DNA from 2 places in the Streptomyces sp. NBC_01506 genome. Region 2 is predicted to be linked to the other one. Evidence: riboswitches for the same ligand, from Rfam matches in the RefSeq annotation. Region 2 holds a riboswitch; the other holds the start of a gene.
What was found. Region 2 has a riboswitch for glycine ahead of gcvT (glycine cleavage system aminomethyltransferase GcvT). Riboswitches for the same ligand answer to the same signal wherever they lie in the genome.
Positions count from the first base shown of each region.

Region 1: another riboswitch for glycine. It lies ahead of gcvP (aminomethyl-transferring glycine dehydrogenase); the one in region 2 lies ahead of gcvT (glycine cleavage system aminomethyltransferase GcvT).

Region 1 covers NZ_CP109422.1:8,046,241-8,053,267, reverse strand. The annotation lists gene gcvP (aminomethyl-transferring glycine dehydrogenase) at 1-1,276, opposite strand, end outside; glycine riboswitch at 1,459-1,556, opposite strand; gene OG329_RS36140 (PRC-barrel domain-containing protein) at 1,669-2,073, shown strand; gene OG329_RS36135 (DNA polymerase IV) at 2,213-3,577, opposite strand; gene OG329_RS36130 (MerR family transcriptional regulator) at 3,651-4,217, opposite strand; gene OG329_RS36125 (bifunctional nuclease family protein) at 4,403-4,876, opposite strand; gene OG329_RS36120 (MerR family transcriptional regulator) at 4,930-5,682, opposite strand; gene OG329_RS36115 (FHA domain-containing protein) at 5,700-6,611, opposite strand; gene OG329_RS36110 (DUF881 domain-containing protein) at 6,697-7,027, opposite strand, start outside.
Region 2 covers NZ_CP109422.1:2,606,390-2,613,416, forward strand. The annotation lists gene OG329_RS10975 (ABC transporter substrate-binding protein) at 1-188, opposite strand, end outside; gene OG329_RS10980 (ABC transporter permease) at 281-1,279, opposite strand; gene OG329_RS10985 (enhanced serine sensitivity protein SseB C-terminal domain-containing protein) at 1,681-2,475, opposite strand; gene OG329_RS10990 (enhanced serine sensitivity protein SseB) at 2,608-3,357, opposite strand; gene OG329_RS10995 (AAA family ATPase) at 3,485-4,159, opposite strand; glycine riboswitch at 4,364-4,460, shown strand; gene gcvT (glycine cleavage system aminomethyltransferase GcvT) at 4,621-5,784, shown strand; gene gcvH (glycine cleavage system protein GcvH) at 5,887-6,264, shown strand; gene glyA (serine hydroxymethyltransferase) at 6,281-7,027, shown strand, end outside.

The DNA of each region.
Region 1 (7,027 bases), 5.4 Mb from region 2:
GGTCGGCGTCGACCTGGCGGAGGTTGACCCCGCCCTCGCGGGCGGCGGCCACCACGTCGGCGGCCCGGCCCGGGACCCGTACCGTCAGCGTGTCGAAGTAGGCGTCGTGGACGATCTCGACGCCACCGGCGCGCAGACCGTCGGCGAGGACGGTGGCGAAGCGGTGGGTGCGCTCGGCGATCGCGCGCAGCCCGTCGGGACCGTGGTAGACGGCGTACATTCCGGCCATCACGGCGAGCAGCACCTGAGCGGTGCAGATGTTGCTGGTGGCCTTCTCGCGCCGGATGTGCTGCTCGCGGGTCTGCAACGCCAGGCGGTACGCCTTGTTGCCGTCCGCGTCCACGGAGACCCCGACGAGCCGGCCGGGCAGGCTGCGGGCGAACTTCTCACGTACGGCCATGAATCCGGCGTGCGGTCCGCCGAAGCCCATGGGGACGCCGAACCGCTGGGTGGTGCCGACGGCGATGTCCGCGCCCAGCTCACCGGGTGAGGTGAGCAGCGTGAGGGCCAGCAGGTCGGCGGCGACGGTGACGACGGCGCCGAGTCCGTGCGCCTGGTCGATGACGGGCTTGATGTCCCGTACGGCACCGGAGGCGCCCGGGTACTGGACGAGTACGCCGAAGGCACCGCGCTCGGCCACCTCGGCGGGGATTCCGTCGGCCAGGTCGGCGACGACGACTTCGACACCGGCCGGTTCGGCCCGGGTGCGGATCACGGCGACGGTCTGCGGCAGCGCGTCGGCGTCGACCAGGAAGACGCCGTCCTTCACCTTGCCGACGCGGCGGGCGAGCGCCATGGCCTCGGCGGCGGCCGTGCCCTCGTCCAGCAGGGAGGCTCCGGACGTCGGCAGACCGGTCAGATCGGCCACGACGGTCTGGAAGTTGAGCAGGGCCTCCAGGCGGCCCTGGGAGATCTCGGGCTGGTACGGCGTGTACGCGGTGTACCAGGCCGGATTCTCCATCACGTTGCGCAGGATCACCGGCGGCGTGAACGTGCCGTAGTAGCCGAGACCGATCATCGGGGCGAGGACCTTGTTGCGGTCGGCGAGGGACCGCAGCTCGGCCAGCACCTCGGCCTCGGTGCGCGCGGCGGGCAGCCGCAGGGCCTCGGCGCTCTTGATCACGTCGGGCACGGCGGCGGCGGTCAGCTCGTCGAGCGAGCCGTAGCCGACCTGCGCGAGCATCTTCGCCTGCGCGGCGGCGTCGGGGCCGACATGGCGCCGCTCGAAGGGGATGCCTCGCTCCAGTTGGGAGAGTGGCGTGCGGTGAGCTGTCATAAGGGGAGGTCCTCCTGGTCTGGCGCGACCTGCGAGGGGCACCGATACACGCATGCCCGGACGGGGCCTCCCCCTCTGTCACATCAACCTGAGAGTTTCACCGGTCCACCGCGAGGCGGGCCGGCTTTCACCGTCGGTGAGAGCCGATGCCGTCCGACACCTGCTCTGCTTTCCAGAGTGACCTCGTCCATGCGGTACGGGGGCCTGAGAGTTTCCGGGGAGGATTTGCTCCTTCGGCGCCTCCGGCAGTCTCACCGGACGGCTCTCCCGCACGGGGTCGACAGCCACTGGCCAGCCTACCAGCGAGGTCTCGCCATGGGGCTCGAGTGGCCGATACCCCGGATGTGCCCTTTCGTAGGGTAAGGGAGCAGGTGCGACCAGTTGGAGGGACCGTGCAGACCGACATCGATCCGCGGAGCCTGATCGGCCGCAAGGCGTACGACCGCGACGGGCACAAGATCGGCACCGTCGACGAAGTGTATCTGGACGATGCGACGGGCGTACCGGAGTGGGCGGCGGTACGGACGGGGCTGTTCAGCCGGGACGCGTTCGTGCCCCTGGCGCCCAGCACCTACCGCAACGAGACCCTGCACGTCCCGTACGAACGCGCCCTGATCAAGGGCGCCCCCGACTTCGGTGTCGGCCGCCATCTCTCCCCCGACCAGGAGGTCCAGCTCTACCACCACTACCAGTTGGATCTCCCGGAACCGGCGGCCCCGGAAACCCCGCCCCGCCGACCCGACCGCGACTTCGGCCATGTGGCGGGCCATGACAACCCGAGCCCGTCCGGCGACTAGAAGAACACCCCGCCAGACGGACCCTTGAAGCCCGCCCGGCGCTTGAGGACACCACGCCGCCGAGCGGACCACCCAAGCCCGCCCGGCGCTTGAGGACGAACCGGCCGCCGGACGGGCCCGGCGATCCCGACCCGGCCCCTCACAAGGACCGCGGCGCGACCAAGGGCAGCGGCTCCGAAAGCGCCAGGTCAGGATCGTCCGTACGGAAGGTCCGCACCCGCCCCGGCACCACCGACGTGGGCTCCTCGAACCGTACGGTGACCCGCCCCACGCCACTTCCCTGCACCCACCCCGCGCCGAACTCGGCATGACGCACGTCGTGCCCGGCGGGCCAGTGCCGCTCCGCGACCGGCTCCGCGTCGGCCTGCGGCAGCGGCGCCTCGGGCTCGTCCGGCTCATGAACGACTCCCGCACCCCCCGCATCCGCGTCGGCCGCCGCCTGCGCGAACAGATCCTCCTGCGTGTAGTCGGTCAGCCCCGTCACGCCCACCCCCAGCAGCCGCACCCCTCCGGTGGTGTCCAGGGACTCCAGCAGCCGCCCCGCGGCCTCACGCACCACGCCCGGGTCGTCCGTGGGCCCGCGAAGCGTCTCGGAGCGGGTGAGGGTCGAGAAGTCGTACCGGCGCACCTTGAGCACGATGGTCCGGCCCGAGTGCCCGGACTCCCTGAGCCGCCGCACACACCGCTCCGCCAGCCGGTCCACCTCCGTCCTGACCCGCACACGGTCGTGCAGGTCCACGTCGAAGGTGTCCTCGACGGAGACGGACTTGGTCTCCCGCTCGGCCACCACCGGCCGGTCGTCGTGCCCCGACGCCATCCGGTACAGCGACGCGCCGTGCGCCTTCCCGACGAGCCGTACCAGCTCGTCCTCGCCGGCCTCCGCCAGATCGGCGACGGTGGTCATCCCGGCCCGGCGCAGATGCTCGCCGGTGGCCGGCCCCACGCCGGGCAGCGTCCGTACGCCCATCGGCCCCAGCAGCTCGCGCTCCGTGCCCGGCTCCATGAGCACCAGACCGTCGGGTTTGGCCTGCTCGGAGGCGATCTTCGCGAGCATCTTGGACCCGGCGAGACCCACCGAGCCGGTCAGCCCGGTCACCGCCCTGATGTCACGCCGCAGCCCCTCGCCCGTGGCCCGCGCCGACGCCGAGTCGAATGCCGAGCCACCGGCCTCCAGATCGACGAACGCCTCGTCCAGACTCAGCGGCTCCACCAGCGGTGACAGTTGCCCCAGCAGCTCCATCACCTGCTCGCTGACCGTGCGGTAGAGCGTGAAACGCGGCACCAGATACGCCGCGTTCGGCGCGAGCCGTCGCGCCTGCGCCATCGGCATGGCCGAGTGGATCCCGAACCGCCTCGCCTCGTACGAGGCCGTCGAGACCACCCCGCGCGGACCGAGACCCCCGACGACGACCGGCTTTCCGCGCAGGCTCGGCTTGGCCGCCTGCTCCGCCGCGGCGAAGAAGGCGTCCATGTCGAGGTGCAGGATGGTCGGTGCGGGTCTCACCCCACCGATGCTCCCCTACACCACTGACAATCGGCCGGACCAGGTGCCCGGACCGCGTGCTCGGACCAGGTGCTCAGACGGCCCGGTCACGGCGTCTGCGGGCGAGTTCGTCGGCGGGATTGTGGCCGATCAGAGTCTCGCCGGTGTCGACGCGCTCCCCGTGCAGTTGCGACAGCGCCGCTTCCACGTCCCGCCACACCACCCCGACGGCGATGCCGAAGATGCCCTGACCGCCCTGGAGGAGATCGACGACCTCGTCCGGCGACGAGCACTCGTACACCGTCGCGCCGTCGCTCATGAGCGTCATGCGCTCCAGGTCGCGTACCCCCCGCCCGCGCAGATGCTGGACGGCCGCCCGGATGTTCTGGAGGGCGACTCCGGTGTCCAGGAAGCGCTTCACGATCTTGAGGAAGACGACGTCCCGGAAGCTGTAGAGCCGCTGGGAGCCCGATCCCTTCGCGGGGCGCACACTCGGCTCGACCAGCCCGGTGCGCGCCCAGTAGTCCAACTGGCGGTACGTGATGCCCGCCGCCGCGCACGCGGTCGGCCCCCGGTAGCCGACCGTGTCGGTCGTGGGGTCGGACGTACTGCCGTGAAGCGGGTACGGGCCGTTCGCCGTACCGTCGCCGCTGCTTCTCACACCGACCTCCGTCCTTGACCTGCCCCGTCGACGGTAGGCAGTCCCTCCGGGTGCGTCAACGATCGCCACGCTAGGCACGCCGAGTGATAATCACCCTGAGAGTGGTTTCGCGTGTCCCGTCGCCGGGAAAGGCTGATCGAATGCGCTGACAGAGTCCGGTATGACGGTCTTCGACCGTTCACCGCTCACTGGCTGTTGGTCCCGAAATCCTCCGGAGAGATCTGGTCGAGGAATTCGCGGAACTTCTCCACCTCGTCCTCCTGCTCGTCGGGGATGGCGATGCCCGCATCGTCCAGCACCCCGTCGCTGCCGTAGATGGGCGTGCCGGTGCGCAGTGCCAGCGCTATGGCGTCGGACGGCCTGGCACTGACCTCGACACCACTCGCGAAGACCAGCTCCGCGTAGAAGACTCCTTCGCGCAGGTCGGTGATGCGCACCTGCGTAAGTTCCTGGCCCACCGCTTCAAGGACATCCTTGAAGAGGTCATGAGTCAGTGGTCGGGCCGGTGCCATGCCCTGTTGGGCGAAGGCAATAGCGGTAGCTTCCCCAGGCCCGATCCAGATGGGAAGGTACCGGTCGCCTCCCACTTCACGCAGGAGCACGATCGGTTGGTTGGAGGGCATTTCCACCCGGACACCCACGACGTCGAGCTCGTTCACACAGCAACCCTAGGACGTGCCCGGTCGGTTTGGGTAGTCGGACTCCCCCAAGATCAGGTAAGCCGGACACCGAGAGCCGTCTGGACCAGTGCCGCGTGCAGCCGGACCGAGAGCGCGGCGAGCTCCCTCGTCGCGGCCTCGGCATGTGCCCTGGTCTGCGGATTGCGGTGCCGGCGCAGGGGCGCGACGACCTGCTCGACCAGTCCCACCTCGCGGTCGGCGGCGGCTTTCACCGCTCGTAGATGACGTGGCTCCAGACCGAATCTTCCGAGTTCCGCGACAAGTTTCGCCACGGTCACGGTCTCGGAGTCGTAGCCGCCGTCCGCCATCGGGGCGATGAGGCCGTACGCCTCCCACTCGTCCAGCTCGCTCTCGGCCGCCTCGGTGGCCGCCAGCAGCTCCGCGCGGCCGATCTTCGGGGCGGTGGGCGGCTCGGGCTCCGCGCCCCACGTGGAGCCGAGCAGATCGCGCTGGGCGCCCTGGGAGGTCTGCGCGGGCAGTGGGAGCCGTTCCCCGCGCGCCACGGCGTCGAGGTGCTCCCTGATGACCTTGAGGGGCAGATAGTGGTCGCGCTGCATGCGCAGGACCTGGGCGAGGCGCTCGATGTCCTCGGCGCTGAACTTGCGGTACCCCGACGGAGTGCGCCGGGGCTCGACAAGACCCTCGGCCTCCAGAAACCGGATCTTGGAGATGGTGACCTCGGGGAACTCGTCCCTGAGCTGGTTCAGCACCATGCCGATACTGACCAGTGGTTCACCCGTGGGGGCGGTGCCGTGGCCGGCACCGCCCGTCGGTGGTCGCAGCATGGACCTTCCCTGAAGGGTCACACGCCCCGCTGGCTCGCGTAGAAGACCAGCCGGTACTTGCCGATCTGGACCTCGTCGCCGTTCGACACGGCCACGGCGTCGATCCGCTCCCGGTTGACGTACGTGCCGTTGAGACTGCCGACGTCGGAGACCGTGAAGTGACCCTCGGGGCTCCTGCGGAACTCGACATGCCGCCGCGACACGGTGACGTCGTCGAGGAAGATGTCGCTCTGCGGGTGCCTTCCGGCCGTCGTCAGGTCGCCGTCCAGCAGGAAGCGGCTGCCCGAGTTGGGGCCGCGGCGCACGACGAGCAGCGCGGAACCGAGGGGAAGCGCGTCCACCGCGGCCTGCGCCTCCGGCGAGAGCGAGGGAACGGCCGTCTGACCGGTCGCTTCCGCCTCGTACGCCTCAAGCCCTGAGATGGAGATGGTCGAGGTCGTCTCCGAAGGACGCTCCGCGGGCGTTCCGGCCCTCAGCGGCGCGCCACAGTTGGAGCAGAACCGACTGTCCTGGGCGTTGCGGTGCCCGCACCTCGTACAAACCGGCAAGGCCGCCATGGGCGGACCCTCCTGACCGGGGGGAAACCCTCCACCCGTACTTGAGGTTGATGGTCCACCGAAACCTATGCCGCCAGAACTGGCGGGGTCAACAGACGACGCGCCGTGACCGCCCGGATTGTCCCCACCGGGGCCGCCGACCTCATCACGGAAGAGCGGACGCTCGCCGCCCTGCTCCTCCTGGCCGTGGCGCGGAGCGCGATGCCGGGCGTTGCCGCCGTCCTCGCGTGCACGCCTGCCGAACAACTTTCCAAACAACTTCACGGGCGATTCCCCTTGACCTGAACAGACCCGCCCGTGGGGCAGGACGAACCCTGAATGAACACACCTGCCGACTCGGACATCTTCACAACGTCCGTATCCATCAGACAGTTTCCACCACGCACGACGCGGAATGTGCGCCGACCCCCCGGAACCTTCTGCCCTGGTCCCCCGGTCCGCATGCGCCCCCGCCCCACTATGACGACGACCGAGCGTAGTCAGGGCGCTTCGCCGGTCGCAAGGCGTCGACGACGATCTCGTCAGCGGCCGCCACCGTGGCCGTGGCCTGCTCCTTCTCCAGTGTCTGCACCACACCTCCGGGGATGTTGAGCGCCGGCTCCAGATCCTGCGGTTTGCCGATCACCTTGAAACGGTACGGGGCGTTGATCCGCTTCCCGTCCACCTCGATGTCGCCGCCGCTGCCTGAGAAGTACGTCGCGGCGACCACCCGGACCCCGTTCACCTGGATCGCCTCGGCGCCGGCCGCGCGCAGCTCCTGGATCGCGTCGAGCAGCATGTCGGAGTCG
Region 2 (7,027 bases):
GAGTGCTCGAAGGTGACGGTGCCCCCCTTCTTGTCGGACTTGTTGACTACCGACGTCAGACCGGCGTCGATACCGGCGCCGCCGCCCTTGCTGTTGTCGTCCTTGCTGTCCGAGCCGCCGCACGCCGACGCACTGAGCGCCAGCACGATGGCTGTCGCCAGGACAGCAGTCGCTTTCTTGGTCTTCATCCTGAGGAAAGCCCCTCTATCAATGGATACGGCACGGAGCTCAAGGTCGGCCGCTGTGGATGGTGCTGGATGGAGCCGGTGGTGCCGGGTGGTTACTTGCTGCGGGGGTCGAGTGCGTCACGCAGCCCGTCACCCAGCAGGTTGAATGCCAGCACGGTGATGAAGATCGCCATGCCGGGCACGAACATGTAGTGCAGATCGACCTCGTACAGGTCCACCGCGGTGGTGAGCATGCCGCCCCATGAGGCTTGCGGCGGGGCGATACCCACTCCGAGGAAGCTCAGACCGGCCTCGAAGAGGATGTTGGTGGGGATCAGGAGCGTCGAGTAGACGAGGATCGGCGCGACGAGGTTCGGCAGCAGTTCCCGGAAGAGGATGAACGGCCCTCTGGCGCCCAGACTCCGGGACGCGTCGACGAACTCCCGGCGGCGCAGGCTCATGGTCTGCGCGCGCACGATCCGGCCCATGTAGGGCCAGTTGAAGAAGCCGATCACGAAGATCAGCACACCGATCCGCAGGGGAAGTCCGCTGAGCCCGAAGGCGCCGTCCTGGAGGGCGGCGGAGATCGAGATCGCGAAGAGCAGCAGCGGGAAGGCGAGGAAGGTGTCCATCAGCCGGCTGACGACGGCGTCGACCCAGCCGCCGTAGTAACCGGCGATGACGCCGAGGAGGGTGCCGATGGCCACCGAGAGCAGGGTCGCTCCGGCGGCGACGAGGAGCGAGACCCAGGAGCCCTCGATGATGCGGGCGAGCAGATCACGGCCGAGGCCGGGCTCGACGCCGAGCGGATGGTCCCAGCTCATGCCGCCCCAGGCGCCCTTGGGGGCCAGAAGCTGCGGGTCCACCAGGTCCTGGTTCAGCGCGTTCGGGTCGAGACCGAAGACGGACTGGATCGGCTTGGCCAGGACGGCGAGGAGGACCAGGAGGATGACAACGATGCCGCCCGCGACGGCCGCTTTGTCGCGCTTGAAGCGCGTCCAGGCTATTCGTCCGAGCGAACGGCCCTCGATCTGGCTCTGCTTGGCGCCCGTGAGCACTGCCTCGGGCTGCACTTCGGCAGCCGACTTGGTGGTCTCGATCGGTGCGGTCACAACGTCTTCGACCCCTCCTGGCCGGCGCTCGCCGGCCCCGTACCCGCCGTTGTAACGGCCTGTTCTCGCATCAGTTGGCGCACCGTCGGTGCTGGTGTCGCGGAAGTTGCCTGTTCAAAGGGCTTCCCGTGGAGCGATGCCTGGCTGCTCGCACGCAGGACCGACGGTCCCTGCTGCGGGGGAGTCTTCATGCCCGTAGTGATCACCCGCCAGAGGGCAAGGGGAATGTTTGCTCAAACGTGATGGAGTCAGACAGCTACCGTTATCCGGACGTTGTGATCGCCTGAGCGGAACGGGGCGCCGTTTTCGCGATGTTTCGGTACGGCTCGCGGTGTCCGGAGGCCGTACGGACCCGGGTGGCAGGTACTGGTCGGTACTGGTCGGTACGGAGCGGACAGGGGTCAGTAGGCGCGCGGCGCGGCCGGCGGATAGCCGTAACCGGAAGCCGCCTGCGGCGCCCCGTGGGCCTCCCGGTCGTAGAACGGCCGGGAGTTGGCCCGCAGCCACATCGTGACCGGGTCGTACTCGTCGGACATCGCGACGGTGGACACCGGCAGCCCTTCCGGGACCGCGCCGATGGACTGCTGCATCATCGCGCGCACGGCGTCGACGGACGCCGGGCTCGTGTCGTACAGATCCAGACCGATGGTGAGATACGGCGCGCCCAGCGCGGGGTGGACCCACGCGCGGCGCAACGAGCGTACGGCGGGGGTGCGGTGGGCGTTCTGCGTGAGCAGCGCGTAGAACTGCGGGATCTCCACGGCCGGTTCGGACAGCCGCAGCGGTCCGGCCGGCATCCGGTCGAGACCGGTGGCGACGCGGCGCAGGTCGAGCCACGGGATGCCGACGCCGCCGCCGGGCGCGTGCGGGTTGAGCCAGATTCCCCAGCGTTCGGGGTAGAGGGCGCGGGCGATGTCGCGGCCGGAGACGACCTCGTGGGCGCGGTTCCAGCCGCTGACGGACAGTTCCTGGGCGGAGGTGACGCAGGGCGCGTAGCCGAGGCCGTCGACCTCCATGTTCCCGTACTGCGCGTCGGGCGAGCCCGCGCGGCCGTGCCACAGCAGCATCCACACCTGGCCGGCGGTGCCGTCGGCGAGTGCCTGGAGCAGCGCCTCGTAGGCGTCGTAGCGTCCTGGCGTCACCTGGCGCAGCATGTGCTCGACCTGCCCCGTCGCCGCGGTGCCTGACGCGCTCACTGTTGGTCCCGCCCCTCGTCGATCCACCATTTTTCACCGGCCTCCCCGCTTCGGGCCGGTGCCGGCCAGGCCATCAAACCAGCTTAGTGCGGCGGGTCATGGCCTGTTCCGGGGCCAGTACGCCACGGCGTGTTACGCGGGTGGCCCGGCCGCCCGCCGGTAGAAGGGCCGCACCCGCTCCAGCATCCAGGTGCCGACCGGGTCCTGGGTGGCGTCCAGCAGGACGAGATTGACGGGCCAGTTGACCTGGACCCGGCCGAGCGCCCTGCCGAGCGCGTCCATGGGGGCGTTGCGTTCGGCGGCCTCCCAGGAGGAGAGCTGCACACCGACGAAGAGCACCGGGGCCTCGCCCTCGATGCTCGCCAGCCCGCGCCGCGCGGTGAGGACGACACCGGACGCCTCGAACTCCTCGCCCGCCGCCGCCAGGAAGTCGACGGGCTCCTGCTGCCAGTCGGGCTCGAACAGCCGCACCCTGCCCCCGCTCGCGGGGCCGTCCAGCGGCGTACGGCCCACCCGGCACAGCTCCGCGACGGCGAGCGGCGGCAGCGGGGCGCCGACCATGCCGCCGGGGTTCACGGCGATACCGAGGCGCGGCGGCAGACCGCGGGCGAACTCGCGGGCCGGGGCGACGGTGAAGGGCATGTGCGCCCCGACGCACTGGAGGAACTGCTGCTCGGAGCTGAAGACGGGGACGTACGGCACGCCCTCGATCTCCATGGTGGGCAGATCGAGGCCGGGGCTGTCGGGTCCGCCGCCGTTGGGCAGTGGCACCCAGAGCCGGCTGCGGCCGAGGACCTCGACCAGCCGCCCGCCCGCCGAGGCGTTCCCGATCGAGGCGGCGAGCACTTCTTCCAGCTCGTTGCCGGGCCATGCTGTGTTCACTCAAGTCTCCCCGAATCCGCGCCGCGTACCGCGGGAAACCCTAACGCCGGTGGTGGGTGTGGACTCAATCGCCGGACGGGCCGCAGGTGCGGCCCGTCCGGCGATCGAGAACATGCGCCGGCCCCGGTCACGTCACCGGGAAGTCGATCCCCGTCAGCGCGCCCGCCGCGTCGCGGTCCAGCAGGACCGCCGACGCGCAGCCCGCCGGGAGCCGCCCCGCCTCCGCGTCCGCGACAAGCCGGCCCACCGCGCGCCGGTGGCGCGCGAAGGCGTACCCGGACACCCCGCGCCCGCGCTCGCGCTGGCCCGCGCGGGCGGTCCTGGGCGTCACGTCCAGCAGAACGAGATGCAGCTTCCTGCCGCGCCGCCGCGCCTCGCGCGCCAGCCAGCGCCGTACCCACGCCTGGGTGCCGCAGTCGTGCACGACGACGCTCTCGCCGGAGCGCAGCGCACGCCGCAGCCCCGCGTAGTGCGCGAGGCGCACCAGCGGCCGGTAGACCGCGTACGGCAGCCGCTCGGGCAGCCGCCGCGCCCAGCGGTCGCGGGTGTCCTGCGAGTCGATCCCCCGGCCGGCGGCGGCGCGGCCGATCAGTGTGGACTTCCCGCTGCCCGGCAGGCCCGAGACGACGACCACGTCGCCGGCCCCGAACGCCAGGCGCCGAGGCCCCCGCCGCCCCCGCTCCCGCAGATCGCGGACCACCGGCGGGACGGCCGCCAGGGCCTTGCGGGGGACCGCTTCCGGCCGGGCGGGCACCCCCGCGGTCGTCGCGTACGCACTTGCACGGGACCGCTGCAATGTCATCGCCTTCCCCCTGTCGGGTCCATCGCCGTGGCCGATGTCCCCTTGCCCATGAAGTGTAAAGAACCGGTAATACGGCACAAGCGTTTTGCTGATCGCGGCCCTGTCGGCCCCCTCGGGCCGACCCCCGGTGCCCGTCGCCCGCCCTCCCTCCCTACGGAGGCCGACGCGTGCGATGATGTGCGCGCCAACTCCATACCGGCCGTTCGAATCCGCGCGGGAGAGTCCTGTCACCGTGGGTGCCAGGCGCCGAAGGAGCAAGTTCCTCCCTTGAATCTCTCAGGCCCAGTACCGCGCGGACGAGGCAGATCTGAAAAGCGAATCGCCGTCAGGCGCTTCCACCCAAGGTGCAAGTCACGACCCTTCGTATGCGTACGTGTACGTACACGTCGTGATGAACCTCTCAGGTTCCGATGACAGATGGGGAGGATCGTCCTCTCTGTCATGCCCTGGGAGCCACACCTATGAGCAATACGTCTCACACCCCCGCCCCCGAAGCGGCCGGTCCCGACGCCCCGCGCCTGACCGCGCTCGACGCCGTGCACCGTTCACTGGGCGCCACGATGACCGACTTCGCGGGCTGGGACATGCCGCTGCGCTACGCCAGCGAGCGTGAGGAGCACCTGGCCGTCCGTACGAAGGCCGGCCTCTTCGACCTCTCCCACATGGGCGAGATCACCGTCACCGGCTCCCAGGCGGCCGAGGCGCTGGACTACGCGCTGGTCGGCAACATCGGCACCCTCGCCGTGGGCCGTGCCCGCTACACCATGATCTGCCAGGAGGACGGCGGGATCCTGGACGACCTGATCGTGTACCGCCTCGACAGCCACGGCGCCCCCGAGTTCATGATCGTCGCGAACGCCTCCAACGCGCAGGTGGTGCTCGACGAGCTGACCGGCCGCGCCGCGGACTTCGACGTCGAGGTGCGCGACGACCGCGACGCGTACGCGCTGCTCGCCGTCCAGGGCCCCCGGTCGCCGGGCATCCTCGCCCAGCTCACCGACGCCGATCTGGCCGGGCTCAAGTACTACGCCGGGCTGCCCGGCACCGTCGCCGGGGTGCCCGCGCTGATCGCCCGTACCGGCTACACGGGTGAGGACGGCTTCGAGCTGTTCGTGGAGCCCCGGTACGCGGAAGGGCTGTGGCAGGCCCTGATGGCGGCGGGCGCGTCGGACGGACTCGTACCGGCCGGGCTCTCGTGCCGCGACACCCTTCGTATGGAGGCCGGGATGCCGCTGTACGGGCAGGAGCTGTCCACCGGTCTCACGCCCTTCGACGCGGGCCTCGGTCGCGTCGTCAAGTTCGAGAAGGAGGGCTACTTCGTGGGCCGTACGGCGCTTCAGGCGGCTGCCGAGCGCGCCGAGAGCGCGCCGCCGCGCACACTGGTCGGGCTCGTCGCCGAGGGCCGCCGGGTGCCGCGCGCCGGTTATCCGGTGGTGGCCGGCGGTCAGGTGGTCGGCCATGTCACCTCGGGCGCACCGTCGCCGACGCTGGGCCGGCCGATCGCGATGGCCTATGTGGACGCGGCGCACGCCGCGGCGGGCACGGCGGGCGTCGGGGTCGACATCCGGGGCTCGATCGAGCCGTACGACGTCGTCGCGCTGCCCTTCTACAAGCGGCAGAGGTAACTCCCCGGTACCGCGCCTGCATCTCGCCGGTACCGCGCCCGTATCTCACTGGGCAAGACACCTGTTCACCACCACTCCCCCGCGTACAGGAGAATTCACGACATGAACAACCCCCAGCAGCTTCGCTACAGCAAGGAGCACGAGTGGCTGTCGGCCGCCGATGACGGCGTGTCGACGGTCGGTATCACGGAGTTCGCGGCGAACGCCCTCGGCGACGTCGTGTACGCCCAGCTCCCCTCGGTCGGTGACACGGTGACCGCGGGCGAGACCTGCGGCGAGCTGGAGTCGACCAAGTCGGTCAGCGACCTGTACTCCCCCGTGACGGGCGAGGTCACCGAGGCGAACCAGGACGTCGTGGACGACCCCTCGCTGGTGAACTCCGCACCCTTCGAGGGCGGCTGGCTGTTCAAGGTACGCGTCGCACAGGAGCCGGAGGACCTGCTCTCCGCCGACGCGTACACGGAATTCTCCGGCAACTGAGACCCCAGGGACTGTGATGTCTTCGAAGTCGCTCCTCAACTCCTCTCTCCACGAGCTCGACCCCGACGTCGCCGCCGCTGTCGACGCCGAACTCCACCGCCAGCAGTCGACGCTCGAAATGATCGCGTCGGAGAACTTCGCTCCGGTCGCCGTCATGGAGGCGCAGGGCTCCGTCCTGACCAACAAGTACGCCGAGGGCTATCCGGGTCGCCGCTACTACGGCGGCTGTGAGCACGTCGACGTGATCGAGAACATCGCGATCGACCGGGTGAAGGCGCTGTTCGGCGCCGAGCACGCCAACGTGCAGCCGCACTCCGGCGCGCAGGCCAACGCCGCGGCGATGTTCGCGCTGCTCAAGCCCGGCGACACGATCATGGGCCTGAACCTGGCCCACGGCGGTCATCTCACCCACGGCATGAAGATCAACTTCTCCGGCAAGCTCTACAACGTGGTCGCCTACCACGTGGACGACAAGACCGGTCAGGTCGACATGGCCGAGGTCGAGCGCCTGGCCAAGGAGTCGCGCCCGAAGCTCATCGTGGCCGGCTGGTCCGCGTATCCGCGTCAGCTCGACTTCGCCGCGTTCCGCCGGATCGCCGACGAGGTCGACGCGTATCTGATGGTCGACATGGCGCACTTCGCCGGTCTGGTCGCCGCGGGCCTGCACCCCAACCCGGTGCCGCACGCGCACGTCGTCACCACGACCACGCACAAGACCCTGGGCGGCCCGCGCGGTGGCGTGATCCTGTCCACCAAGGAGCTG